3 regions of the Nocardiopsis sp. NPDC055551 genome follow, and region 3 is predicted to be linked to each of the others. Evidence: riboswitches for the same ligand, from Rfam matches in the RefSeq annotation. Region 3 holds a riboswitch; each other region holds the start of a gene.
The links. A riboswitch is a leader RNA that binds a small molecule or an ion and turns the genes downstream of it on or off. The one in region 3 is predicted to bind cobalamin.
Positions count from the first base shown of each region.

Region 1: it holds a riboswitch for cobalamin, as region 3 does, so the genes downstream of both, ACWGSK_RS16720 (ribonucleoside-diphosphate reductase subunit alpha) here and ACWGSK_RS18055 (CoA-acylating methylmalonate-semialdehyde dehydrogenase) in region 3, are expected to answer to the same signal.
Region 2: it holds a riboswitch for cobalamin, as region 3 does, so the genes downstream of both, metE (5-methyltetrahydropteroyltriglutamate--homocysteine S-methyltransferase) here and ACWGSK_RS18055 (CoA-acylating methylmalonate-semialdehyde dehydrogenase) in region 3, are expected to answer to the same signal.

Region 1 is NZ_JBSHJJ010000008.1:243,948-253,402, reverse strand. Features, by position in the region: gene ACWGSK_RS16730 (acyl-CoA dehydrogenase family protein) at 1-585, opposite strand, end outside; gene ACWGSK_RS16725 (ribonucleotide-diphosphate reductase subunit beta) at 790-1,869, opposite strand; gene ACWGSK_RS16720 (ribonucleoside-diphosphate reductase subunit alpha) at 1,964-4,552, opposite strand; cobalamin riboswitch at 4,709-4,915, opposite strand; gene ACWGSK_RS16715 (hypothetical protein) at 5,304-5,867, opposite strand; gene ACWGSK_RS16710 (NYN domain-containing protein) at 5,902-7,545, opposite strand; gene ACWGSK_RS16705 (sigma-70 family RNA polymerase sigma factor) at 7,743-9,455, opposite strand, start outside.
Region 2 is NZ_JBSHJJ010000006.1:275,218-284,672, forward strand. Features, by position in the region: gene ACWGSK_RS13365 (polysaccharide deacetylase family protein) at 1-182, opposite strand, end outside; gene ACWGSK_RS13370 (polysaccharide deacetylase family protein) at 398-1,990, opposite strand; cobalamin riboswitch at 2,172-2,394, shown strand; gene metE (5-methyltetrahydropteroyltriglutamate--homocysteine S-methyltransferase) at 2,536-4,815, shown strand; gene ACWGSK_RS13380 (DUF3558 domain-containing protein) at 4,903-5,859, opposite strand; gene ACWGSK_RS13385 (coiled-coil domain-containing protein) at 6,384-7,433, opposite strand; gene ACWGSK_RS13390 (methionine ABC transporter ATP-binding protein) at 8,053-9,009, shown strand; gene ACWGSK_RS13395 (methionine ABC transporter permease) at 9,006-9,455, shown strand, end outside.
Region 3 is NZ_JBSHJJ010000009.1:237,579-247,033, forward strand. Features, by position in the region: gene ACWGSK_RS18030 (TetR/AcrR family transcriptional regulator) at 451-1,044, shown strand; gene ACWGSK_RS18035 (hypothetical protein) at 1,065-1,235, opposite strand; gene ACWGSK_RS18040 (hypothetical protein) at 1,293-3,497, shown strand; gene ACWGSK_RS18045 (hypothetical protein) at 3,518-3,787, opposite strand; gene ACWGSK_RS18050 (hypothetical protein) at 3,924-5,300, opposite strand; adenosylcobalamin (AdoCbl) riboswitch at 5,719-5,869, shown strand; gene ACWGSK_RS18055 (CoA-acylating methylmalonate-semialdehyde dehydrogenase) at 5,867-7,366, shown strand; gene ACWGSK_RS18060 (acyl-CoA dehydrogenase family protein) at 7,363-8,505, shown strand; gene ACWGSK_RS18065 (enoyl-CoA hydratase/isomerase family protein) at 8,505-9,455, shown strand, end outside.

The DNA of each region.
Region 1 (9,455 bases), on a different contig from region 3:
CCGGCCCAGGGAGAAACCGGGGCGGTCCGACTCGACCAGGAACGCCGACAGGCCCTTCGATCCGGGGCCGGTCCGGGCCACCACGCCGTGCAGGTCACCGACGTGGCTGTTGCCCACGAACACCTTCTGCCCGTTGAGCACGTACTCGTCACCGTCGCGCACCGCGCTGGTGGTCATCCCGAGGACGTGCCCGCCGGAGCCGTACTCGGTGACCGCGATCGTGGGCATGCAACGGCCCGCGGCCACCTCGGGCAGCCAGGTCGAACGCTGTGCCTCGTCGCCGAAGTGCACGATCTTGGCGACCCCCAGCTGGGAGGCCTGGACCATGGCGCCCATCGCCCCACTGACCCTGGAGAGTTCCTCGATGATGATGGTCTTGGCCAGGTGTCCGAGTCCCATCCCGCCGTAGCCTCGGTCCACGGTCGCCCCGAGCCAGCCCTGCTCGGCGATCAGCCGGGAGAGGCCCTTGTCGACGCGACGGCGTCGCTCCATCTCGGGGACCCGGGGTTCCACCTCCCGCCGTGCGAACCCGCGTACTTCCTCCCGCAGCGTCCGGTGCCGCTCAGCACCGAAGTAATGTTCCACGTCGCTCCCCTCCGCGCCAGGAACTTCCTGGTCGCACCCGGTTTCGACGCGGGCGACGCGACTTCGTTCGGGTTCTGGCCTCCTCCGGTCAGCGCGTTACCGGAACCGGCCAGGAACCCGGGCACCCTCCTCGGGCACGCGAACGGCCCGGGGCGCGCGCCCGCCCCGGGCCGTGGAGGGAGAGGTCTCTCCCGGGAAGAGGATCTAGTCCCAGTCCAGGCCGCCACCCGTCTGGTACTCGATCACTCGGGTCTCGAAGAAGTTCTTCTCCTTCTGGAGGTCCATCATCTCCGACATCCACGGGAACGGGTTCTCCGTCTCACCGAAGATGGGCTGTAGGCCGATCTGCTCGGCGCGCCGGTCGGTGATGAAGTGCATGTACTTCTCGCACAGCTCGGAGTTCAACCCCAGCACACCGCGCGGCATGGTCTCGCGGCCGTAGGAGACCTCCAGCTCGCAGGCGTCGATCAGCATCTGCCGGACCTCGGCCTGGAACTCCTCGCTCCACAGGTGCGGGTTCTCGATCTTGATCTGGTTGATCACGTCGATGCCGAAGTTCAGGTGGATCGACTCGTCGCGCAGGATGTACTGGTACTGCTCGGCGATACCGACCATCTTGTTGCGGCGGCCCAGCGACAGGATCTGCGCGAAGCCGGTGTAGAACCACATGCCCTCGAAGATCACGTAGAACGCGACCAGGTCCCGCAGGAACGCCTGGTCGGCCTCGGGCGTGCCGGTGCGGAACTCCGGGTCCTCAAGGTTCTGGGTGTACTTGAGCGCCCAGGCGTCCTTGGCCGTGATGGACGGGACCTCGCGGTACATGTTGAAGAGCTCGCCCTCGTCCAGGCCCAGGCTCTCGCAGATGTACTGGAAGGTGTGGGTGTGCACGGCCTCCTCGAAGGCCTGGCGCAGCAGGTACTGGCGGCACTCCGGGTTGGTCAGTTGGCGGTACACGGCCAGGACGATGTTGTTGGCGACCAGGGACTCCGCGGTGGCGAAGAAACCGAGGTTGCGCTTGAGCATGAGGCGCTCGTCGTCGGTCAGCCCGTCCTTGGACTTCCACAGCGCGATGTCGGCCTGCATGGCGACCTCGGTGGGCATCCAGTGGTTGTTGCACCCCGACAGGTACTTCTCCCACGCCCACGTGTACTTGAGGGGCAGCAGCTGGTTCACGTCGGCGCGGGCGTTGATCATCGCCTTGTCGTCGACGTTCACGCGCTCGGCGTCACGCTGGATCTCACCGAGACCGGTGGAGGCGGCGTTGTTCTCGGAAACCGCGGTCATGCTCGTGTTCCGTTCTCCGGTCGTACCGGGTCGTCTACGGGAGTGGAGGGGCGAGGAGGGGCCGGCGGGGGTCGCCCGCCGGCCCCGGGCGTTCCTACTGGCAGGCCTCGCACTCGGGGTCATCGATGCTGCACGCCTGGTCCTCGATGATCTCGAACTCGTCCTCGGGCTCCGTGGGCTCGGTGACCGGGGCCGGGGCCGGGCGGGGGCTCGCTGCCGGACTCGGGGTCGCGGCCGGGCTCGGGCTCGGGCTCGGGGTCGCGACGGGGCTCGGCGCGGCGGCCGGCGTCGGGGTGGCCGACACGGCGTTCAGGCGGCCGTCGGTGCCCTTCAGCGTGCTCTTCTCCACGTGGGTGGCGCTCTGCGAACGCAGGTAGTACGTGGTCTTGAGCCCGGAGCGCCAGGCGCGACGGTACAGGGTGTCCAGCTTCTTACCACTGGGCGCGGCCATGTACAGGTTCAGCGACTGGGCCTGGTCGATCCACTTCTGACGGCGCGAACCCGCGTCCACCAGCCAGGTCGGGTCGACCTCGAACGCGGTGGCGTACAGCGCCTTGAGGTCGTCCGGGACCCGGTCGATCTCACCGAGGCTGCCGTCGTGCATCTTCAGCGCGGACACCATCTCGTCGTCCCACAGGCCCCGCTCCTTGAGGTCGCGGACCAGGTAGTCGTTGACGACGGTGAAGTCACCGGACATGTTCGACTTGACGAACAGGTTCCGGTAGACCGGCTCGATCGACTGGTTCACACCGGTGATGTTGGCGATGGTCGCGGTGGGCGCGATCGCCATGACGTTGGAGTTGCGCATCCCGGTGGTCTTGACGCGCTCGCGCAGTGAGTCCCAGTCCAGGGTCTCGCCGCGGTCCATCTCCAGGGCACCGTCGCGGGAGTCGGCCAGCAGCCTCAGGGAGTCGATCGGCAGGATGCCGCGGCTCCACAGCGAACCGTCGAAGCTCTCGTAGGAGCCGCGCTCGGCGGCCAGCTCCATGGAGGCCTCGATGGCGTAGTAGCTGATCAGCTCCATGCTCTCGTCGGCGAAGTTCACCGCGCCCTCGGAGGCGAAGGGCGTGCGGATCTTGAACAGGGCGTCCTGGAAGCCCATGAGACCCAGACCCACGGGGCGGTGACGCATGTTCGCGCGACGCGCCTCGGGGATCGTGTAGAAGTTCACGTCGATGACGTTGTCGAGCATGCGCACGGCGGTGCGGACGGTACGACGCAGACGCTCGACGTCGACGCCGTCCGGGCCCACGTGCTGGGGCAGGTTCACCGAACCGAGGTTGCAGACCGCGACCTCGTCCTTGTTCGTGTTCAGCGTGATCTCGGTGCACAGGTTGGAGGAGTGCACCACGCCGTTGTGCTGCTGCGGCGAACGCAGGTTGGACGGGTCCTTGAAGGTGATCCACGGGTGGCCGGTCTCGAACAGCATGGTGAGCATGCGGCGCCACAGGTCCACGGCGGGCATCTTCTTGGAGACCTTGATACGACCGGCCTCGGCCTCGGCCTCGTACTTCTCGTAGGCCTCGACGAAGTCCTTGCCGTACTTGTCGTGCAGGTCCGGGACCTCGTCCGGCGAGAACAGGGTCCAGGTGCCCTGCTCCTCCACACGCTGCATGAACAGGTCCGGAACCCAGTTCGCGGTGTTCATGTCGTGGGTGCGGCGGCGCTCGTCACCGGTGTTCTTGCGAAGGTCGAGGAATTCCTCGATGTCGATGTGCCAGGTCTCCAGGTAGGCGCAGACCGCGCCCTTGCGCTTGCCGCCCTGGTTGACCGCGACCGCGGTGTCGTTGGCGATCTTCAGGAACGGGACGACGCCCTGGCTCTTGCCGTTGGTGCCCTTGATGTGGGAACCCAGGCCGCGGACCGGGGTCCAGTCGTTGCCCAGACCGCCCGAGTACTTGGACAGCATGGCGTTGTTGCTGATGCCGTGGAAGATGTCCTGCAGGTCGTCGCCGACCGTGGTCAGGAAGCAGGACGACAGCTGCGCGCGCACCGTGCCCGCGTTGAACAGGGTGGGCGTGGAGGCCATGAAGTCGAACGAGCTCAGCAGCTCGTAGAACTCGATCGCGCGGGCCTCACGGTCGTCCTCGTTGAGGGCCAGACCCATCGCGACGCGCATGAAGAACGCCTGCGGCAGCTCGTAGCGGACCTCGTCGCTGTGCAGGAAGTAGCGGTCGTACAGGGTCTGGATGCCGAGGAAGGTGAACTGCTCGTCGCGCTCGGGGTGCAGGGCCTTGCCCAGACGCCCCAGGTCGAACCGGGCGAGGGCGGGGTCGAGCTGCCCGAGGTCGATGCCACGACCGACGTAGGCGGCCAGGTAGCCCGCGTAGCCCTCGGCCATGTCGGCCTGGGTGGCGGTCTCGGGAGCGCCGCCGATGAAGCTCAGGGCCTCGGTGCGGAGCTTGTCCAGCAGCAGGCGAGCGGCCACGTAGGAGTAGTTCGGGTCGACCTCGACGAAGCTGCGGGCGGCCATGACGACGCCGAGCTCGACCTCGGCGTCGGCGATGCCCGGGTAGAACCCGCGACGCGCCTCGGTCAGGACCTTCTCCGCCGAAACGCCGGAGAGCCGCGCACAGGCCTCGGCCACGACATGCTCGATCCGGTCGACGGCGGCGGGACGACCGCCCTCGTTGTTCGGTCCGGGCCGAACGGATGCGGGCACGGCCTCGACGTCAAGGGTCATACAGCGGCTCCAACCTCGGTAAAAGAGTCCCGGTGGGGGTGCGGGGGCACAAGTGACAAGCGTGCGGCTCACAACGATGGATCGCCGCACCGGATGCGTGCGGTCCATCGTCGGGTCGCGGCGACTCTCCCTCGAAGCCCCGACGTTGTACACACCTGGGGGTGTGTGCCGATGGCAGGTTTTCGGACTCGTGGGCGCCCTACCGAGCCGTCGCTTCCCGGGACCTTTCGGGGGTTCCCGGTGCGCGTGACGACCTTCGTTCCCACTCACCGCTGCGGGGCAGTCCCGGACTCGCACCGGGTTCCCTCTCGCGTCACCGGCCCCTTGCGAGCCCGGTGAACCACCAGCGGGACAGATACTACATCTAGGGGATGGCGGCTTGGAACACCGCAAGATGATGGCGTGTCGCTGATTTCTCAGATTCTTCGACGGTCGTCGAACACGCCTCCCGGGCGTGGTATGAAAGCGCCGGAACGGGGCTGTGCGACGGTATCGGGAGGGGTCCCCGAAGGGGGCGCGTCACAGCCTAGGACGTTCCCGGGACGAACGCACCCGGCACCTCGCCCGGGTGTCCGCCACGGCACCTCTGGGCAGGGTAGGAAACCTCACTCGCGGCCGGCCGATCCCGGTCTGTCGGTGCTCGACCCGCGCCGCCGCCCCACCCCGAAACCCGCCACCACGGGACACGCGCGGGACGACCGAACCGGAGGCCGCCCGCTCCGATCGCCTACGATCTCGTCGGATCGCGCGGTCACTCCTGGTCGAGAAGGAGGTCCAGATCATCCTCCGCCAGCCCGAGGTCGGCCCTGATCCGAAATCGGATCCGCAGGAGTTCGAGGAACAGATCCCGATCGCACGGACTTTGTGGGCGCCCGGCGTGTCGTCGGGCGCCCACGGTGGCCCACCGTTCGGCGCCCTCCAGGTCGTCGTGGGCGTACAACGCCTCGGTGACGTGGATGTGGGTGGGCAATCCGACCGGTTCACCGGTCTCCAGCCGCTTGAGGTGCCCCTCGGCCTGCTGCCGCTCGTCCAGTTGCAACAGGGCGCCGGCGCTGAGGGCGTGCGCGTCGACCACGGTGGGGCCACCATCGTCTATGGCCCGCTGATAGGCGGAACAGGCGCGTTCGAACTCCTGGGCGATCTCCCACTGTTCTCCGGCGCGTACGAACAGCTCCGCCCGCGTGACCTCGCTACCGGCGTCGACGCTGTTGGCCAGGTCCAGTAGTCGGGCGGCGGTCCGGCCGTGTTCACCGGATCGGACGGCGTGGAATTCCAACCGGTCGAGTTCTGCCGTCGTCACGTGGGTCAACCGCATCGCCCCATCCCAACTCGCTCTCCCCACCCACCGATCAGGGCCTGGCACGCTCCAAGGCCTGCCAGAACCCCTGGCGCAGTCCATCTCGGACCTCGTCGCGCAGCAGGTGGTCGATCGGGAGCGAGGATCCCTGGAGCAGACGAGCCTCCAGGTCCGAGGGCATCCGGGGCCTGCGGGCGAGGACGGCCTCCACCCAAAGGACCGGCGCCTCGCGTGCGATCGACTCCGCGAAGTCGTTCCCTTCCTTGTGCGCGATGTGCACCGCATCATCAACGGTATGCGCGCCGAGCCCCGTCTGTTGGGCATATCCAGGACTGTGAGTGGATTCCTGGTAACCGCCGGGGCCGAATCGGCCGTCGTACTCGGGACCAGTAGGTCGCCGTTCCCCGAAACGGGGCGCGGCGCCACCGCTGTGCGCGGTGTCAGTTGCCGTACTGGTCCCATAGGTAGGGTTTGTGTCCGCCCCACCTCCGAACCCCTGCTCCTCGCCGTGTCCGCCACCGAACCTGGGGTCGGGGGCGGGAGGGTTTCTATGGGGTGGAGCCTGTTGCGGGTCGGGCGCGAACGAGGCCTGTGGACCGGTGCCCGCCCCGAAGGCGGGCTGTGGTCCCGTATTGGAGAAGGCCTGTTGTGGGCCCGTTCCGGCGAAGCCCTGTGGACCGCCTCCGGCCGCCTGGGCGGGTCCGGGTCTGGCCGGCAGCCCGTACCCTCCGTCCGCTCCACGCGGCGCCGGATGGGCGCCCGTGTGGGGGCCGACGTACCCGGCCTGCCCGTTCTGACCGGCGCCCGGGTAGACCCCGTTGCCGTTCACCGCCTGTCCCCCCGAGGGGAAACCGTTGGCGTCGATCGCTCCGGGAGGGGCGTTCTCGCCCGAGGGGCCGGCGAGGTGGTCGCCGCGCTGTTGGGCCAGCGAGCGACGCATCGCGCGCAACTGTTCCATGGCGCTGCCCTGTGGAACGGGCTGGCCACCGGTGCCGGCGAACATCGCTTCGAGTCCACCCGTGGAGGGCGTGGCCGGTTCGACCATGCCGTTCCGGGGCCCGGAGGCCACCGGGTGGGGGGACTGTTCGGCGGGGGCCTGGGAGCGTCCGTTGGCGAAGGGCGTGGTCGTCTTCGCCGCGTTCTCCTGGGTGGATCCACCACCGGAGAGCAGGTTGACGTGCGGGCGCAGGTGACCGGCGCCGATCTCGATCAGGTCGTCGCACTCCTGGCGCAGCGCCCGAGAGATGGTCCAGTTGCCCTCCACCGAGATGTGCACGACGGTGACGCGCACACCCAGGTCCTGGACGTCGGCGACCACGGGGGCCATGTCCTCGTCACCGCTCACCAGGACGGCGTCGCAGAGGACACCGGTGCGGGCCAAGGTGGTCAGGTCGCGTTGGACGTAGCCCTCCACGCCCTCGCGGCGGCCGGGCCGGATCTTCGCCGCTCTGAACTTGATGCCGGGGATGTCGGCGATGCCGTCCTGTTCCTGGGCCCTCCGGTCGTCGGCGACCGCCTCGTACCAGTAGCAACGCAGGAGCGGCAGGCCGGTGCGATCCCGTGCGACCTCGTTGAGGAACTGGACGAGACCGGAGTAGTCCCAGGCGACGGAGTCCCGGTTCCGGGTTCCGTGCACGGCCATCGCGCCGTCGGCGAGAAGGTATCCCGCGTCGACGAACAACGCGCAACGGTCCACGTGACACCGCCCCCTTCCCTGTCGATCTCTGGGGCCATATCCATGACCGGGGCACAGCCTAGCCAAGTCTGTCTGATTTTGCGTGCCGCCTTTGAATACTCCCCGTCAATACATTGCTACACACAGGAGGCCTTCCCGGTCGGCGCGGGCCCTTCGGTCGCCCTGTGCACACGATGAACTCCGCACCGATGTTCGACTCAGGTGCGCATCGGGGCCGTGAGCACGATCGCGCCCATCAACAAGGCGTCCTGTCCGGAGGAGATTCGGATTTCCGATTCGCGTCCGAGCCGCGCGTCGAATCGGACCACATCCGTCCCGAACGTCATCGGGTCGCCATCCGAGCCTCGCGCGGAGCTCACGAAGACGTTGCCGGCGTCACCGCCGCCTTCGCGTGGATCGAGCGGGACGCCGTCCAAGAGCACACGGTCCCCGCCCAGATCGGCGTCACCCTCCCAGGCCACCACGTCGAACGTGGCCGGGACCGACGCCGGCAGCAGTCCCGAAACCGGGAACCGCGCGCCGACCTCGTCCTGGAAGACCGCCGAGGTCTCGTCCAGAACCATGGCCTGCCGGTGCCCCTCCACCGAGGGGTCCTCCAGGATCACCACCAGGCTCCACCCCGCGTACGCCCCCCGACCTTCGGTCGCGGGAACGTCACCGACCCACCACTGGCCACCGCCGGCTGAACGCACCAGCTCGGTGACCTCGGCGAACGCCTGGTAGGCGGGGTAGGCCGGCAGCTCGGCGGAACGAACGTCGGCGGCCGTGACCGTCGTGTAGGAGGCCATGCCCGGCCCCTTGATCCGAGCGGTCGGAGCGCTCGGGTCGCCCGCCGCGGAGAAGTACAGTCCGGCCCAGCGCACGGATCCGCCCGCGGGGAGTTCCCAGGTCGCGGCGCTGGACGAAGTCGTCGTGGGGTCCCGGTCGTCGTCCAGGGGCCCCATCACCCAGTTGTCGTTGTCGAGACGCTCACCGGAGCGGTCGCGGGCCTGCGCGCACTCGCCCGGCTCCTCGTCCTCCTCCGGTTCCTCTTCATAACCGTCCTCTGGCGCCTCGGGTCCTTCGGTCTCCTCCGGGGTCTCGGGGGCCTCGGGCGCCTCGGGGGTCTCGGTACCGGATTCCCCGCCGTCCGACCCTTCGTTTCCGGGAAGCCCGGGGACCCCCGGAAGATCGTGATCGAATTCCTGTTCTTCGCCGCCGATCTCCCCTCCCTCCCCGAGGAGATCATCGAGCGCACCCTCCCCCTCCGTCCCAGGGGTCCCGGTGTCCGCGGGAGGGCGACGAAGATCGGCGTCGTCCGCACCCGGCTCGGAGTCGGGGTCGACATCGGTCTCCGCGTCGGGTGACCGCTCGGGCGGGGCCAGGGGGTTGTCGTCCCCGCTCCCCGGCACCCGCGGACGCTCCCACCACGGCCAGGGCCACGGGTTCTTCGGGTTCTCCGGCTGCTCGGGTTCGATGCAGGTCATCAGGGTGTTGCCCACGCTCTCGGAGCGCACCTGACCGGCCGTGGCGTATCTGGCCGGGATTCCCTCCGAGGACACGCCACGCTCACCGGTCGCGGTGTAGCGCACCTCTCCGGAGGAGACCGCCACGTCGGCGGGAACGTCCACGTCGGCGTCGGGCGCCACTCGGACATCCAGGAAGTGGGTGCTGCTCTCACCGGCGGCCATGTCCGACCGCACGCATTCACCACCGCCGCCACCGGCGGAACAGCCCCAGTCACCGTGACCGACCGACAACGGGATCGCTCTGCCCGCACCACCCGAGGAGACCATCTCCACACCGGGGGGCAGGGTGATCTCGGCGACCACGTCCTCGGTGGTGTCCGCGCCGGTGTTGAGCACGTCCAGGACCATGATCCCGTCGCCACCGGGCACGAGGGAGCCGACGGGGTCGATGCCCACGGCGAA
Region 2 (9,455 bases), on a different contig from region 3:
GGGAGGGAGACCGCGACCTCGGCCTCCGGGACGTGGTGGTGATCCTCGTACCCCTCCGCGCCGGTCGTCCGTTCCCGGACGCCGTCACCGATCTCCGCGGACAGGACTCCGATCGACTCGGGGTCGCCGCCGCCCGCCGGGTCCTGCGTACACGCGGCGAGGGGGAGGGCCAGGGCGACCATCAGGGATCCGGGCCAGAGCCGTCCCCCACCGCTCCCACGACGTCGGGCGGTGGTGTGTCCCGGTGCGTTCTCGCTCGACGACAAACCCGGCTCCCTCTCCCTGAAAGCGGATGCTCCCGCACCTGATGGGAGCAACATAGGGGAGAAGAACGCCGGGCCCGGGGCGCTGTCCACATGTGGACAGCGCCCCGGGCCCGGTAATCCCAGGATCCCCGTCAGCCGTCCTCGGCGGCCCCCTGGGCCCCCTCGGACTCCTCGTCCTCGGGCTCCTCCGGAACCCCGTCGACGTAGCTGCGACCCGGCTCCGGGGTGCCGAGCAACTGCGAGACCGTCACCATGGTGTAGCCCTGCTCGTCCAGCTCACGGACGATCTCGCGGGACGCGTCGATGGTGGTGTCGTGGATGTCGTGCATCAGGATGATCGCCCCGTCCGAGGCGCCGTCCACGGCCCGGTCGGCGACCACACCGGCCTTGCGGTCCTTCCAGTCGTTGGTGTCCACGCTCCACAGGATCTGGGCCATGCCCATCTCCTCGGTGACCTGGGCGACGGTGTCGTTGGTGGAACCGTAGGGCGGACGCATCAGGTCCATCGTGTATCCGGTCTCCCGGTACACCAGCGCCTGGACCGGGTCCAGGTCCGCGCGCACGCCTCCGGCGCCGAGCGTGGCCAGGTCGGGGTGGGCCAGGGTGTGGTTGGCCAGTTCGTGGCCCTCCGCGTAGGTGCGGCGCACCGTGAACGGGTCCTCCATCACCGGGTGGCCGGTGACGAAGAAGGTCGCCTTGGCGTCGTGCTCGGCGAGTGTGTCCAGCAGCTCCGAGGTCCGGCCGCCGGGGCCGTCGTCGTAGGTCAGCGCCACGCAGCGCGTCTCGGGGTCGGTGCAGTCGATCCCGTCGTCGACGGGGGAGATCTCACCGGGGGAGGCGACGCCGGTGCCATCCTTCTCCGCCTCGGGGGCCGCGGCCACGGTGAACTCCTCGACGCCCTTGGTCGCGGCGTCGCGCGCCCGCACCCCGAACTCCGACAGCAGTTCCTCGGCCTCGTCGCGTTCGATCACGACGCCGACGCGACCCTCGGAGGTGGGCGCGACCTGTCCATCGTCGAACTCCACGATCAGGTCGCCCTCGGGGCTGAACGCGAGGGAGTCGTAAAGGCCGCTGATCGGGTACAGGGACACCGCCGCCACGGTGTCCGGGACCTCTTCGAGTACGCGGTCGTTGAGCGCGGCCAGCTCGTCCTGTCCGGCGAGCAGGCCGCTGGAACCGTGCACCGAGCCGTCGTCGGTCTCGTACCAGTAGGTGCTGTGACCGACGCGGGTCTCCTCCGAGTCGGTCTCGGTGGTGGTGATCCGCACGCCCACGACCCCGTCACCGGCGGCGGTCAACCGCCACTCGCCCTCGAAGGAGGCCGCGCCGGGGTTGGCGGCGTCGAAGGCGTGCACCTGGTCGGTCAGGGTGCGGTCCAGGAAGTCGGTGAGGGGGTCGGCGTTGGGGATGGCCGGGTAGGCGACGGCCACCTCACTGTCGCCCTCGTAGTCGACCGAGGCCTCCTCGGTGCCGGGGAGCGCGGCCGTGTCCACCACGGTCGTCCCCTCCTCGGAACCTTCCGCCGGAAGGTCGTCGTCGGTGTCCACCGCCACGTTCCGTGTGATGCTCTCGATGACTCCGTCCTCGGGCAGGCCCGGTGGTCGTGTCGCCGACAGCACCAGTCCCAAGAGGACGACCATCGCGATCGCTGCCGTGAGAACGGGGCGGTCGGGGGCCATGCTGGGACCGTCTTGCTGCTTCACCTGGGGGCTCTCCACGCTCATCGTCAGACGAACGTTCGCGAAAGGACGGGGGTCTTTCGCGTAACGCTGGTATCGGGTGTGATGCCGGGCACACGAAATGGGTTCGCTGGTGTGCTCCGGGCCAAGGGGTCACGCCGGGTGCAGGGGCGAAGGGGGTGCTCCCTATACTTGCAGGCGTGGAAGGTACACACTCCCACCATCGACTCCCGGAGCCCGCTCCGGTCGGTCGGAGTGTGTCGAAAGAGGGAACCCGGTGCGAATCCGGGACTGCCCCGCAGCGGTATGTGGGAACGAGCGTCGCCATAAGCACTGGTGATCCGACCGGAAAAGTCGGAAAACCGGGAAGCGGTGATCATTAGGACGACCGGCGCACGACGTCGGAAACGCCCACGAGTCCGAAGACCTGCCTCCACCCGGTGGTGCGCCTGTGCCGCCGGTGGTCCCGCGCCCCGAGGGAGGGCCGAGGTCGTCAGGCACGTGCGCCCCGGGTGAGCCCCTCGTCGTGCCGCGCTCCTCGCCCCGCTCTCGTGGCCGGTACCCGGCTTTCGACGAGGGAGAGAAGCTTCATGGTCAGCAACCCCGCGGCCTCCGGGCCGTCCGTGCGCTCCACGGTCCACGGTTACCCGCGCATCGGCCCCGCCCGCGAACTCAAGCGCGCCAGTGAGTCCTACTGGAAGGGCGACACCACGGCCGCCGAACTCGACGCCGTCGCCGCCGACCTGCGCAAGGGCGTCTACGCCCGACTGCGCGAGGCCGGAGTGGACGACATCCCGTCGAACACCTTCTCCTACTACGACCAGGTGTTGGACACAGCGGTCCTGTTCGACCTCGTGCCCGCCCGTTTCACCTCCCCGGCCCAGGCAGAGGAGCGGGACGAGCAGCTGCGCCGCTACTTCGCCCTCGCCCGCGGCGAGCAGGGCGCGCCGCCGCTGGAGATGACCAAGTGGTTCGACACCAACTACCACTACCTGGTCCCCGAACTCTCCCCGAGCACCCGCCCGCGCCTGGTCGGCGACAAGCCCCTCGCCGAGTTCCGTGAGGCCGCCGAGGCCGGTTTCCAGACCCGCCCGGTCCTGGTCGGTCCGCTGACCTTCCTGCTGCTGGCCAAGGCCGCCGAGGACGCTCCCGAGGGCTGGGAGCCCATCGAGCTCCTCGACCAGCTCCTGGACGCCTACGCCAAGCTCCTGAGCGACCTGTCGGCCGCGGGCGTCACCGAGGTCCAGCTCGACGAGCCGATCCTGGCCACCGACGAGGGTCGCGCCGCCGTCGGCCACCTGGAGCGCGCCTACCAGCGCCTGGGGTCGCTCACCGAGCGTCCCTCGCTCCTGGTGTCCACCTACTTCGGTTCCATCGGCGCCGCCGCCCTGCGCGTGCTCAAGGACTCTCCGGTCGAGGCCGTGGGCCTGGACCTGGTCACCGACTCCGAGGGTGCCTCCGACCTCACCGCCGTCTCGGGGCTGGGCTCCACCCGCCTGGTCGCGGGCGTGGTGGACGGCCGCAACGTCTGGCGCACCGACCTGCCGGCCGCCGTCGCCGAACTGGGCACCCTCCTGGCCCTGACCGACGAGCTCACGGTGAGCACTTCCTGCTCGCTGCTGCACGTGCCCATCGACCTGGACGCCGAGACCTCACTGGCGCCCGAGCTGCGCTCCACCCTGGCCTTCGCCGAGCAGAAGACCAGGGAGGTCGCGCTGCTCGGTCGGGTGCTCTCCGAGGGAGCCGACGCCGACTACCAGGGCGCGTCCGAGCCGCGGGACGCGTCCTTCACCGACGCCCGGGTGCGCGCCCGCCTGGACGCCCTCGGCCCGGACGCCTACGAGCGTCCCCAGGATCGGGACGTGGCCGCCCTGCGACCGCTGACCACGACCACCATCGGCTCCTTCCCGCAGACCGCCGAGCTGCGTCGCGCCCGCGCCGCGCACCGGCGGGGCGAACTGCCCACCGAGGACTACAAGGCGCTCCTGCGCGCGGAGATCGACCGGGTCATCGCGCTCCAGGAGGAGATCGGTCTGGACGTGCTGGTGCACGGCGAACCCGAGCGCAACGACATGGTCCAGTACTTCGCCGAACAGCTGGAGGGCTACGCCACCACCGAGAACGGGTGGGTGCAGTCCTACGGTTCGCGGTGCGTGCGCCCGCCGATCCTGTTCGGGGACGTCTCGCGTCCCGAGCCGATGACGGTGGAGTGGATCACCTACGCCCAGTCGCGCACCGACAAGCCGGTCAAGGGCATGCTGACCGGTCCGGTCACCATGCTCGCCTGGTCGTTCGTGCGTATCGACCAGCCGCTGGGTGAGACCGCCCGCCAGGTGGGTCTGGCGCTGCGCGACGAGGTCGCCGACCTGGAGCGGGCCGGCATCCGGCACATCCAGGTCGACGAGGCGGCTCTGCGCGAGTTGCTTCCGCTGCGCGAGGAACAGCGGGCGGCGTACCTGAAGTGGGCGGTCGACTCGTTCCGACTGGCCACCTCCGGGGTCGCGTCGAGCACGACCATCCACACGCACATGTGCTACTCGGAGTTCAACCAGATCGTCGACGGGATCGAGGCGTTGGACGCCGACGTCACCAGCGTCGAGGCGGCCCGGTCGCGCATGGAGCTCGTGGAGGCCCTGGGCGAGCGCGGTTACAAGCGCGGGATCGGTCCGGGCGTGTACGACATCCACTCGCCGCGGGTGCCCTCGGTCGAGGAGATCGAGGCCTCGCTGCGACTGGCGGTCTCGCACGTGGACGCCGCGAACCTGTGGGCCAACCCCGACTGTGGTCTGAAGACGCGCGGTTACACCGAGACCGAGCAGGCGCTGCGCAACATGGTGGAGGCGGCCCGCCGGGTGCGCGCCGACCTCTGATCCCACCCCGAACGCACGAAAAGGGGGCCGCGGCACGAAGCCGCGGCCCCCTCTCGTCGTTTCTTCCGGGGAGGAGCCGGTGATTTCCTACTCGGCGCCGAGCAGGGCGATCGCCTCTTCGGCGGAGTTGGTGAGCAGGGCCTCGACGTCGTCGACCATCGTCAGGTCGGAGCCCTCGAAGTCCGAGACCTGGTAGGTGATCTCGATGTTCATGTTGGCCGAACGGACCAGCATGATCGCCGTGGGGGCGGGGTCGTCGAGGATGATGTTCTCGGTGATGATGAGGTGCGCCTCATCGCCGAGACCGTCGATCTCCTTCTCCTCCTCCAGGTTCTCCTCCGGGTAGTAGTCGCTACCACCGGTGTAGTTGGCGAGGGAGTCCTGGTAGTCCGACGAGGCGCCCTCGACGGAGTCGCTGCCGGCGTAGGGCGTGGCGTACTCCAACCAGAGGCTGCTGTAGGCGCGCTCCGGGTTGCCCTCGGGGGCGTCACCCGTGGCGGTGCAGCTGGCGCGGTTGTCGGAGACGCTCTTGCTGGGGTCGTCCCGCAGGATGAAGTCCGTGGAGACCTGCTCGGTGATGGCGTCGCAGGGCTCGATGGGCAGCGCGTAGGGCGGCTCCCCGGCGGGCCCGTCACCGCCGCCGGAGTCGGGCTCCTCGGTGTCGTCGTCGACCGGCTCGTCGGTCTCCTCGGTGCCCTGGGTGGTGTCGGGACCGGTGGCGATCTCCTCGCCGCCGGTGTCACGCGTGACGAGCATGACGATCACGGCGATGACGAGCACCACGATGATCGCGCCGCCGCCGATGACCACCCAAAGGCCGGCCTTGCCGCCGCCACCACCGCTCTGGGGCGGCGGGGGCGGGGGGTATCCGCCGGGTCCACCCGGACCGCCGGGGCCACCGTAGGGCGGCTGGCCACCCGCGTACATGCCCTGGTCCTGACCGGGGCCGCCCTGGTAGGGGCCCTGGCCGTAGCCAGGCTGCCCGCCGGTGCCGCCCCCATAGGGGTTCTGCGGAGGCTGGTTGTAAGGTCCGTTTTCGCTCATGGCTCCCCTCGCCCGGTGAAGTGTTGGCCGTGTTCTCTGGGACGCGTGTGCCCATTGGTGGGTTCTCACGAGTTTCCCGTGACGGCCGCCGGCGGATCGCCGGGTGGGTGACGGCACGGGAGACCGTGGGGGAGGAGAGCCCGGGACCAACGCCGGTCCGCGGGCGAGTGCGGTACGGCGAGGAGCGGGAATTCCCCGTGTCGTGAGTGGATGCCCCGACTGCGCGCGGGGTTCTTTCCGACCGCCGAGATGATGCCGAGGGGACGGGCCACGGCGACCGGGGGTCGGGACGACAAGCATCCTAACCGTGACCTTAAGGGGAGCGGCGTAGCGGGCCAGGGGTAACGGGGCGAATCGTCATCGATTCGTTCCGGTCGAGCCACACGTCACCCTTGGCGTGACTTGATCGTGATTATCCTGTGTGGTTTTTCGAGTCGTTTCACCGGTAAAGGGGCCGTCCTTTCCGGCCCTTGGTCCCGAGAGGACGGGTGCGGGGAAGTCGTGTTCGCCGCACCCGCCGGGGATCAGAACATCGAGATGTGCACGTGGTCGAAGTGGTTCTCGGTGATGCTGCCGCGGTCCGACATCGGGCGCCAGTCGGTGTCGCCTCGACGCACGTCCCAGATCTGCTGGCGGTAGATCACGTACATGACCCCGAGGTCGTCGGCGTTGTCCCGGGCCCAGTTCGCGATGTCCCAACCGCGCTCGACCTGGTCCTCCGGGGGCATGGAACCGTTGCCGTCCACCATGAAGTCGCAGGCCCGGCCCTTGGGGTGCTCACCCACGACCCAGCCGCCCACCGCGCGGTAGCAGCCGACACCGCCCACTTCCGACCCGCGCCCGAAGATCTCGATGCCCAGGTCGCGCATCTGCTCGGTGCGCGGAGTGATGTTGTCCGGCGGTCGCATGGGCTGCTCCGGGTGGTCGGCGATGAGCCGGCGGACGTCCATGCGACGATCCTCCAGCTCGTCCATGTCGGCCTCGGCCTCGGCCAAGCGATCCTCGGCGTTCTCTTGGGCGACCTCGTCCCGGGACAGGGCCTGGTCCAGCTGGTCGATCTTGTCCTGGTTGCTGGTGGACAGGTAGTCGATGACGACCGCGCGCTCGATGACCTCGTCGGGCTCGGCCTCGACGAACAGCGACATGGAGGGGTCGATTCCGCCGCTGGTGTAGGTCGCCACCGCCAGGGAACGGACCTGCCCACGGGCGGCCTCCACGTCCTCGCGGGTGGAGTCGGCGCGCGACTGGGCGCGGTCGGCCTCCTCCATCACGTTCTCCATGTCCCGGAGTTCGCCGTTGTACTCCTCGGTGAGGGTCTCGGCGCGCGATTCCAGGGTGCCCATGTCCTCGTTGTCCCGGGGGACCGGCGCGGCCAAGGCGGGCGCGGGCAGGGCGAGGGCTGCCAACAGCGACAGGACCACCGCCGCGGTGCGGCCCGGGGTCGGGTTCGTGCGCACGACCGTCGGAAACGGGCGCGCGCAGTCGGCGATCAGCTCCCGCCAGGTGCGGACGGGAGGATCGGGCGCCCAGAAGTCGGCGTGGTCGGCCACTCGGCTCGGATCGTCTGACTGCAAGGTGTGGTCGCTCCTCGTGCCCACACACGGACCCCATAGCGGGCACGGGGACGCTGTGGACGCAGATGCTCGTCTTTCCCGGACGGGGCGCGGGGCACGTCGTCTTCGCGGGCCGCGCCGCACTCACCCCGCTCGAAGGGGGAAAGGTCACGGGACGGTAATGAGTCTAAGCATTCTCACGGGTCTTCGGGAGGGACGAGGTGATCACATCCCCCAACAAAGCCGTAGGTGTGGTCTAAATAACCATATTCGGGTCAAGGATTTTGCCGAATCGAGGCATCCGAGATGGTTGAGTTGGTGCCGTGATGGCTCCTGAACACTACGAAACGACCCCCGTCACCTTGGCGGACACCACCCGGCGGTGCGTACCTCTGCCCGGTGGTCGCTGTCGTCCGTCCCGTCGTTCCTGAGTCCGAGGGCGAGAACCCGCCCCGTTCGGCGCCACCGCGCCCTCCGACCGCCGCTCCGGCGCGTCGCCGCCGCTCGCCCACCGCGCGCTTCGTACGCTCGGATGCGGGCGTCGACCCCCACGCTGAGTCCGGTCTCCTTCCGCGCCCCCACGCGCGTGGGAGCCGTGACACCACCGCCAGACGTCGATGGGAAAACCGTGATTGACGCAGTGGGTCTCCACAAGACCTACAGGTTGAAGAAACGTCGGATCGAAGCCCTGAAGGGGGTCGATCTGCACGTCGAGTCCGGCGAGATCTACGGGGTCGTGGGCCAAAGCGGTGCGGGTAAGAGCACCCTCCTGCGCTCGGTGAACCTCCTGGAACGCCCAGACGGTGGCACCGTCCGCGTCGGGGACGAGGAACTCACCTCGCTGCGCGGCGCCCGCCTGCGCGAGGCCCGACGCCACATCGGCATGGTGCACCAGCACTTCGCCCTGCTCTCCTCGCGTACGGTCGCCGGCAACGTCGGCTTCCCGCTGGAGGTCACGGGGATGTCCCGCGCCGCGCGCGCCACCCGGGTCGGTGAACTCCTGGAACTGGTCGGCTTGGGCGACAAGGCCCGCGCCTACCCCTCCCAGCTCTCCGGCGGCCAGAAGCAGCGCGTGGGCATCGCCCGCGCCCTGGCCTCCGACCCCAAGGTGTTGCTGAGCGACGAGGCGACCTCCGCCCTGGACCCGGTCACCACCGAGTCCATCCTCGCGCTGCTGCGCCGACTGCGCGACGAACTCGGCCTGACCATCCTGCTCATCACGCACGAGATGGACGTGATCAAGCGGATCTGTGACTCCGCCGCGATCATGGAGGACGGCGAGTTCCGTGAGTCCGGCCGGGTCCTGGACCTGATCGGGACCCCCGGTTCGCTGCTGGCGCGTTCGCTGTTCCCGCTGCCGGAGCACGGGGGGCCGGAGACGGTGTTCATCACCTACCCGCGCTCCTTCGACGAACCGTTCATGTCCGAACTGACCCGTCGGTTCGACGTGGACGTCAACATCCTCGGTGGCGGTGTGGAGCAGGTCGCCGGTCAGTCCGTGGGCCGGCTCAGCGTCGACATGCGTGGAAGCCGTCGTCGTGAGGCACTGACCTACCTGTCCGAGAACGGCCTGCTGGTCGAGGAGGCCGGAAAGTGATCACCAACGAGATCCTCTACCTGGCCCAGGAGGGCAACGCGGTGACCGCGATCACCGACTTCGTCCGGGACTGGCCGAACATGTGGCCGAGCCTGTGGCTGGGAACCATGGACACCGTCTACATGGTGTGGTGGGCCACGGTCTTCAGCGTCCTGTTCGGTCTGCCCCTCGGCGTGCTGCTCGTGGCCACCGACAAGGGCGGCCTCATCCCGGCCCCGGCCGCGCGCGCGGTGCTCAGCGCCATCGTCAACATCGGCCGTTCGCTGCCGTTCATCGTGTTGATGGTGGCGGTGCTGACGCTGACCCGCTTCCTGGTGGGCACCACGCTCGGCCCGACTGCCGCCATCGTGCCGCTCAGCATCGGCGCCATCCCGTTCTTCGCGCGCCTGGTGGAGACCGCGCTGCGCGAGGTGGATCGGGGCGTCGTCGAGGCCGCGCACGCCATG
Region 3 (9,455 bases):
GGTCATCGGAAAGTGAAGAACAGGTGTCCGGTACGTGCCGATAGGCGACCGATCGCGCCGTGTGGAGGGTTTCCGGACGTCTCGGAAAGTTAATAGTTAGGATCCCGAACGGTTTACCCTCGATGTTTTATACGAGGTTTCGGGGAGCTCACGGGAAAAGGGCGCCCCTGAGAGGCATAACTTCCGTCAGGGGGGAACCCTTTCCGGGCAGGGGTTCCCCGGTCAGCGGAAGGCGGTTGCCACTCCCATGCCTCTTTGCAATAAAATCCCGGGCCAACCGGTGGTTACCCGAAGCTCCCCCAGGCCCACGGTCGCCGGTCGTATCCCACCACTTCAACAGCCCGGACGATTTCCCGCTCTCTCGGACTCGCGGTTCGTTTCGGGACCACTGTCCCTATGGACGGTCCCGCGTACCAAGAAGCACCGAGTTCCCATCGATAGGGTCGCCTCATGCAACACCCCCCGGACACGCTCCACGCGCGCAAACGACGTAAGGCGCGGGCCACGATCGTGTCAGCCGCCTTCCAACTCTTCTCCGAACACGGATTCGACAACGTGACCGTCGCGGCCATCGCCGAGCGGGCCGAGGTCGGCCGTACCACCTTCTTCCGGTACTTCGGCGACAAGCAGCAGGTCCTCTTCGCCGACGACGCCGCCGAGGTGGACCACATGTGCGCCTATGTTCGGGACAAGTCCGGGCGCTCGCCCGGCACCGACCTCGCCGCGGCGATCGGCCTGATCCGGGAGGCCGGCGCGGTCGCCCGGCCCTACGCGTCACTGTCCCCGGCGCACTCGGCGGTGTTGGTCCGCCTGCTCCGGGAGAGCGTGGACCTGCGTTCCCGTTACCTGCTCACCCGGCAGCAACGGGCGCTCCGTCTCGCCGGAGCCCTGGTCGAGGCGGGAACGGAGGAGAGCACCGCGGTCCTGGCCGCGCACACCGCCATGGCCTGCGAACTGACCGCCATGAAGCTCGCCGACAGCCCGGACGCCTTCCCGCACCGCATGGACGAGGCACACCGGATGCTCCGCACCTTGGGGAGCTGAGCCGCCGGAGGGCCATCGCCTCAGACGTGGTGCCCGCGCACCAGACCGGTGAGCCGACGACCGAAGGACACGACACCACCGGCCGCCATGCCCACGGCGCTCATACCCCGGCCCACCGTGCGCATGGCGGCGTTCACCCGATCCAACGGGTGGTCGGGGACCGGGAACACACCGTGACCGGTACCGGACAACCCGTTCCGACCTGTGGGGCTGGTGGGCGTCGGTCTTCTCGGCCAGGATGGGGCGCTGTGAGCGGCACATACAACACCTCCCATGGCCAGAACCGAGGCGTCCACATCCAGGCGGGCGTGGTCCATGCCTCCATGGACCTCCGACAGAGCACCGCGAAGGCCATCCGGATCGTCCCCCAGCGCGAGACCACTCTCTTTCAGAACCGAAACGACGAACTGGCCGCGCTCGACGCCCACCTCGACCACGCCCTGGAGTCCGAACAGAGCCTGCTGCTCAACCTGGTCGGACCGCCCGGCATCGGCAAGACCACCACCGCGCTCACCTGGATCCTGCGGAACCGCCGCCGTTTCGGCCACGCCCAGCTCGCCGCGGCCTGCGGCGGAGACCCCGGCGAGGGTCAGGGGCGCGGTATCGAGGAACTGTGCGACCAGTACCTGCACGCGGTCGGGGTGGATACCGACGCCCCCGGACTCGGCACCTTCCAGGGCAAGCTCAACCGGTTCCACCAGGAGATCGCCGAACAGCCCGTGGTGGTGCTCCTCGACGACGTGCGCACCGCCGCCCAGGTACAGCCGTTCCTGTCCGACCTGGCGGGCATGGTGGTGGTCGTCACCAGCCGCGAACCCGTGCCCGGGCTGGCCCAACGCCGACCCGTGGTCGTACCCCTGGGCCCCCTCGCGGACGAAGCCGTCGCCGCGCTGCTTCAGGACCTGATCGCAGACGAACGCCCGGCCCGTGAACCCGAGGCCTTCGCCCGGCTGGTCCGACTGTGCGCCGGGGTGCCGCTGCTGGCCGGCCACACCGGTGGACTGCTCAGCGACGAATCCAGGCTCGCCATCGCCGACCTGGTCTCCCGGATGGAGGACGCGGGCCGACTGGCCCACCTGGAGGAGGCCGCCCGGACCGCCACCCGCCCGGCCGCCGTCTTCGACGTGTTCTACCGGGAGCTCGCCTCCGACGCCCGACTGCTGTACCGGGCCCTGGGAGCGCACCCCACCCGGGACTTCGACCGTTGGCTCGCCCGGGCGGTCTTCCCCGGAGACACCGACAAGGGCGACCAGGTCTTGGACGTGCTCCTGCGCCGCGGTCTGGTCAAGGTGGACCGGGCGGGCCGCTACGTCATGGAGGACCTCACCTACGAACACGCGCGGCTGGTCGCCGAGCGCGAGGAGCCGGCCGAACGCCGCGAGGTCCACCGACGCTTCGCCGACTACTACCTGTACGGTGCCGTCGCCGCGGACCGGGTGCGCACCGACCGCTGGCGGGTCAGTGATCTCTACGAGGCACAGGCGCCCTGCTCCCTGCCGGACTTCACAGCCACCAAGCGCGAAGCCGACACGGTGGGCTTCGACGCCTGGCTCGAACGCCGGCGCCACGTCCGTGAACGCAGTGCCCGACAGGCGCCGGGCGTTCCGAGCCCCGACGAGTGGTTCGAGGCGAACATGGACGCCATCCTGGCCTTCGTCCACCGCTCCGGACGGATCTGGCGGGGCACCCGCCCGGCAGCCGGATACGCCGGCGTCATGGCCGAGGCCACCAACGGCTACTTCACCGCCAACGGGCGTGTCGACGAGCGGCTCACCCTGCTGGCCCTGGCCGAACGCGACGCCGAGGGGAACGACGACGCCCTGGCCCGGGTCCTGGCCCAGCGCGGCGAGGCGATGCTCGGGCAGGGACGCCTGGCCGAGGCGCGCACGTACCTGGAACGCTCCTTGGCGGCCGCTCGCGGTCGTGGGGCGGACCCGCGCGGCCAGGGAGCGGCCCTGGAATGGCTGGGGATCCTGGAGCGTCGTGAAGGCGACGCCGGAGCCGCCCGCGCCCTCCTGGAGGAATCGTTGCCGCTACTCGACCACACGCGCCCCAAAGCGCTCGGATTGCACCACATGCACATGGGCGACGTGGCGCTTCTGGCCGAGGAGCCTCGACGGGCCCTGGAGTGCTACCGGACTTCGCTGTCGTTCTTCCGCGAGCACGCCGCCACCCGGAGACGGGACCAGGCCAACGAGGGCAAGCTCCTCGTCAACCAGGCCCGCATCATCGCAGAGGAGCACCCCGACCAGGCGATCGGATTGTTGGAGGAGGCCCTGGACCGTTTCGTGTCCGCCAACCGCGCCTACCAGGTCGGCAAGGTCCTGGAGCGCCTCGGCGACCTCGGTCGGGGATCGGGGGAGCGGTGGGAACGGGCGGTGGAGGTCTTCGAGCTGGTCGGTGCCGCCGCTGCCGCCGGCCGTGTTCGGGACAAGATCGACGGCCGGGCCTGAACGGACCCGGCCGCGCCAGGTCAGTCGAAGAGTTCGTCGGCGTCGGTGATGCGGGACTTGAAGGCCTTGTCCAGCCAGTCATCGAGCCGGCCGATGTCGTCGCACTCCTCGATGCGTCGCCGTGAGTCGAGACTGATGGTCGCCGAGGTGGCTTCCAGGAAACGGATCAGCGTTTCCTGCTTGCCTTCCGCACGGGCTTCTTCGCGGCCTTCTTGACGACCCTCTTCACGGCCTTGGCCGACGTACTTGCGGGCGAAGTCGCTCTGCCACTCGTAGGTACCGGTCGCCATCAGGTCCTCCCACATTTTCCGTGCCGCAGCGTTCAGCTTCGACTCTGGAGCAGGCGTACCTGGAGCTCGTGTTCGAATCCGGGCATGACAGGAAACTACAGAAAGTGACCGGCCCGTGTCCGGTAAAACGGAGAACTCAGCCCTTGGCCGTCTCGAAGGGGATCGTGAGGGTTCGTTCCTCGGAAACTCGCAGGTGGAGCGGGGTGAGGGCGGCGAGCATCTTCGGAGCGGGTGCGTGGCCGGAGGTGACCAGACGTTCGGCGAGCACACCGGTGACCAGGCCGGGGTCGTCGACGGGGCCGGTGAAGCGAACCCGCAGGAGCGACCCGTCGCGAGTGCGCAGGCGGACCTCTTCGGCCGAGTACACGGTGGTGAGCAGGGCGCCGGGCCGGTGCGCGAACACCGTCTCGGACCACAGGCGTTCGTCGGCGGGCAACGCGTCCTCGGCGATGGTGAGGACGTCGGCCGCCGCGGCGAGTCGGTGGTCCATCTCGGCGTCGGAGCAGATGAGGACACCACCGGGTTCCGGTGCGGGGCCGCGATACACGGCCAGGCCGTCGTCGGTAGGCCGTACCCGGACCCAGAGGGAGGTCGGCTCCGGGCTCTGGACCTCGGGCTCCGGTGGGGCCAGGAGGCGTGGCCGGCCGGGTGGGGGAGCGGCGCCCATGAGGCGGTAGGCCTCGGCGCGGATGAGGTCGAGGGCCCGACCCGGGGCGGAACTCACCCAGGTGAGGGCGGTCTCGTGGGTGAGTTCGCGTAGTTTCTCGGCCTGCTTGAACTGGGGCACGAGGGTGGCGTGGGGATCGAGCGGGTGGGCGACCTCGTAGAGCCGTCCCAGAGCGGAGTCCGGGTCGACGGAGTCCCGGCCGTCGGCGCTGAGGAGGACGGGCCGGCCGAGGGCGGCGGCGTAGACGCTCACGGATCCGTGGTCGGAGAGCACGAGGTCGGCGGCGATGACGGCGGCCCGCCAGCCCTCGTGGGGTGGGATCAGGAGGAGGCCGGAACGGAGGGCCTCGTCCTGCCAGATTCTGATCTGGCGCGGCCCGTGGGAGGACCAGACGTTCGGGTGCAGGACGAGCGCGACCCGGTAGTGGTCGTAGGGAAGCCGGGCGAGCAATTCGGTGATGACGCCCGGGTGGCTTCCGTAGAGGGATTCGTCGTTCCAAGTGGAATTGACGGTGATGAGTTTCTGGCCGTGGCGTAGGCCGAGGGCCTTTCGGTAGGTGAGTCGGTGGGGCACTCCGGCGAGCAGCCGGTCGTAGCAGGGATCACCGGAGAGGAAGGCGAGCGGGAGCGCGTCGGGGCAGCCTTGGGCGAGGCGGTCGAACTGTTCGCCGTGCGAGAGGGCGATGGAGCTGGGGACCAGCCGTCCCTGGTGTTTGAGGGTGTCGTCGGAGAGCCCGAAGACCTCCTGACTCCTGACTCCTGACTCCTGACTCCTGACTCCTGACTCCTGACTCCTGACTCCTGACTCCTGACTCCTGCGACCATTTTTTATTATAACCGTTGCCATGGGGAATGCGCAGGATTTTTGTTTTTAATTCATGAAGGTCGTCCCCGAGGCTCGCGGTGATCGCGAGATCGAATTCCGTTTCCTTCGCCTTTTCCCAGGAGATGTGCCGGATCTGCGTTTCTCGGAGGTATTCGTCGAGACCGTTGGCGAAGACACCGCCGGTGGTCCGGGTGCAGTAGAGCTGCACGCGCGGGTCGTACAGGGCCGGAAGCACGTCGGCGATGCGGGTGGCGGCGGTGAGGCTGTGGATCACCAGGAGAACGTGCAGGTCGGCGCGGGCGGTGCGCCACGCGGGGGTGAGGGCGAGGGGTCTGCCGGCGGGGGTGTCGTCCTTGGCGGTCACAAGTCGCAGAGCCTACCGGGCGCGAGTGGGGTGACACCAAGTACCGGGTCGAGGGGTCTGGATTTATTAGGACGTCCAACTATATGGTGGCCCCACCGCGGAGCGGGGAAGCCGGTGCGAGTCCGGCGCGGTCCCGCCACTGTGACCGGGGGAACTCCTCGGAAGTCAGGTCACCGCCCGCGGCCAAGGAACCGTGTGATCCACGAGGATGGAGCGAACACGTATGGTCAGCGAGCTGACGCATTTCGTGCAGGGCGAGAAGGTCCACGGCCGGTCGGGCGTCTTCGGCGACGTCTACGATCCCAACACCGGAAGGGTCCAGGCGCGGGTGCCGCTCGCGGACCGGACCGAGACCGAGCAGATCATCACCGACGCCGAGCGGGCACAGGTCGAATGGGGTTCCTGGAGCCCGCAGCGCAGGGCCCGGGTCCTGCTCCGCTTCCTGCAACTGGTCGAGGACGAGCGGGCGAACATCGCCAAGGCCCTGTCCGCCGAACACGGCAAGACCATCGCCGACGCCCACGGTGACCTGCAACGGGGCCTGGAAGTGGTGGAGTTCGCCGCCGGCATTCCGCACCTGTCCAAGGGCGAGTTCACCGACAACGCCGGCACCGGCATCGACGTGCACTCCCTGCGCCAACCCCTGGGCGTGGTCGCGGGCATCACCCCGTTCAACTTCCCCGCCATGATCCCGCTGTGGAAGGCCGCGCCCGCGCTGGCCTGCGGTAACGCCTTCGTGCTCAAACCGTCCGAGCGCGACCCCTCCGTGCCGTTGATGTTGGCGGAACTGTTCGTCGAGGCCGGGCTGCCCCCGGGTGTGTTCAACGTGGTCAACGGTGGCAAGGAGGCCGTGGACACCCTGCTCACCGACCCGCGGATCGCCGCCGTCGGGTTCGTGGGCTCCACCCCCATCGCGCAATACGTGTACTCCACGGCCACCGCCCACGGTAAGCGCGCCCAGTGCTTCGGCGGCGCCAAGAACCACATGATCGTCATGCCCGACGCCGACCTGGACCAGGTCACGGATGCCCTGATCGGAGCCGGATACGGGTCGGCCGGTGAACGCTGCATGGCGATCTCCGTCGCGGTCCCGGTGGGTGAGGAGACCGCCGACGCGCTGGTCGCCAAGCTCAAGGACCGCATCGCGGGGCTCCGGGTGGGTGCCTCCGACGACCCCGACGCGGACTTCGGCCCGTTGGTCTCGCGGGAAGCCCTCCAACGGGTCGACGAATACGTCGCGTTGGGCGTGGAGGAGGGTGCCGACCTGGTCGTGGACGGTCGCGGCCACACCGTGCCCGGCCACGAGGAGGGCTTCTTCGCCGGTCCGTCGCTGTTCGACCGGGTCACCCCCGACATGCGGATCCACCAGGAGGAGATCTTCGGACCCGTGCTGTCGGTGGTGCGCGCCGCCGACTACGAGGAGGCCCTGCGTCTGCCCAGCGAACACGAGTACGGCAACGGAGTCGCCATCTTCACCCGTGACGGGGACACCGCTCGTGACTTCTCGCACCGGGTGAACACCGGAATGGTCGGCGTGAACGTGCCCATCCCGGTGCCGATCGCCTACCACACCTTCGGTGGCTGGAAGCGGTCCGGCTTCGGCGACCTCAACCAGCACGGACCGGACTCGATCCGTTTCTACACCCGGACCAAGACGGTCACCTCGCGTTGGCCCTCCGGGGTCAAGGAGGGCGCGGAGTTCACGATTCCGGTCGTGCGATGAACGCCGCCCTCACCGACGAACAGCGCGCCCTCACCGAGACCGCCCGCGCGTTCGCCGACGAACACCTCGCACCGCACGCCGTCGAGTGGGACCAGGCCAGGCACTTTCCCGTCGACGTGCTCCGCAAGGCCGCCGAACTCGGTATGGGCGGTCTCTACGTCTCCGAGGAGTTCGGGGGCACCGGCTTGACCAGGATGGACGGTGTCCTCGCCTTCGAGGCGCTGGCCACCGGCTGTCCGTCCGTGGCCGGGTACCTGTCGATCCACAACATGGTCGCCTGGATGATCGACCGCTACGGCGACGACGCCCAGCGCGTCCGGTGGCTGCCGAACCTGTGCACCATGCAGGCCCTGGGCAGCTACTGCCTGACCGAACCCGAAGCCGGTTCCGACGCCGCGTCCCTCACCACCCGGGCGGTCCGCGACGGCGACCACTACGTTCTGTCCGGCACCAAACAGTTCATCTCCGGGGCGGGCGCCTCCGAGGTGTACGTGGTCATGGCCCGCACCGGCGGCAACGGGGCCACCGGCGTCTCCGCGTTCATCGTGCACCGCGACGACCCCGGGCTGTCCTTCGGGGCCGACGAGGCGAAGATGGGCTGGAACGCCCAACCCACCCGACAGGTCCTCTTGGACGGGGTTCGCCTGCCCGCCGACCGGAGGTTGGGCGCGGAGGGCGACGGGTTCCGTATCGCCATGAACGGCCTCAACGGCGGCCGTCTCGGCATCGCCGCCTGCTCACTGGGCGGCGCCCGGCGAGCCCTGGAGGACACCGTGTCCTATCTGGGTGACCGTGAGGCCTTCGGGGTCCCCCTCATCAACGCCCAGGCGCTGCGTTTCCGGTTGGCGGAGATGGCCACCGAACTGGAGGCCGCGCGCTCCCTGCTGTGGCGGGCCGCCGCGGCTCTGGACGCCGGTGACGCCGACGCCGCGCACCTGTGCGCCATGGCCAAGCGGTTCGCCACGGAGGCCGGCTACACCGTCGCCGACCACGCCCTCCAATTGCACGGGGGGTACGGCTACCTCGCCGAATACGGAATTGAGAAGATCGTGCGCGACCTGAGGGTGCACCGAATCCTGGAAGGAACCAACGAGATCATGAGCCTGATCATCGCTCGCGGACTGACCGGGGCCGCCTGATGTCCAACGCCATTGAAGACACGGTGCTCCTGCGCGTCGACAAGGGGCTGGCCCACGCCACCCTCAACCGGCCACGCGCCATCAACGCCCTCGACCACGACATGGTCCGGACGCTCGCCGACACACTCGACTCCTGGGAGAAGGACGAGTCCGTCTCCGTGGTGCTCGTCGACGGCGCCGGCGACCGCGGCCTGTGCGCGGGCGGCGACATCCGCGCCATCCGCTCCAGCGCCATCGACGGCGACGACGGAGCCGCCCGCTTCTGGCGGGACGAGTACCACCTCAACGCCCACATCGCCCACTACACCAAGCCCTACGTCGCCTTCATGGACGGCGTCGTCATGGGCGGCGGTGTCGGGGTGTCCGCGCATGGCGGAGTCCGTGTGGTCACCGAGCGCTCCAAGGTGGGCATGCCGGAGACCACCATCGGGTTCGTCCCGGACGTGGGCGGCACCTTCCTGTTGTCGCGGGCGCCGGGGGAGACCGGTACCCACCTGGCGCTGACCGGCACGCCGATCGGGGCCGCCGACGCCCTGTACGTCGGCCTGGCCGACCACTTCGTGCCCTCCGAACGGCTGCCCGAGCTGACCGCCACGCTCGCCGGCCCGGACTCACAGAGCGCGGTCACCGAGGCGGTGGGTCGGTTCGCGGAGATCGCCCCGGCGGGCACCCTCGCCGACCGCCGCTCGTGGATCGACTCCTGCTACTCCGCCGACACCGCCGAGGAGATCGTCGAACGGCTGCGCGCCCACGGGGACCCTGAGGCGGCCAAGGCGGCCGACACCATCGAGGGCAAGTCGCCGACCTCGGTGAAGACCACCCTGTCCGCGCTGCGCCGCGCCCGGGCCCTGGGCTCGCTGGAGGAGGTCCTGGAACAGGAGTACCGGGTCTCCTGCGCCACGCTGACCTGGCCGGACCTGGTGGAGGGCATCCGGGCGCAGGTCATCGAC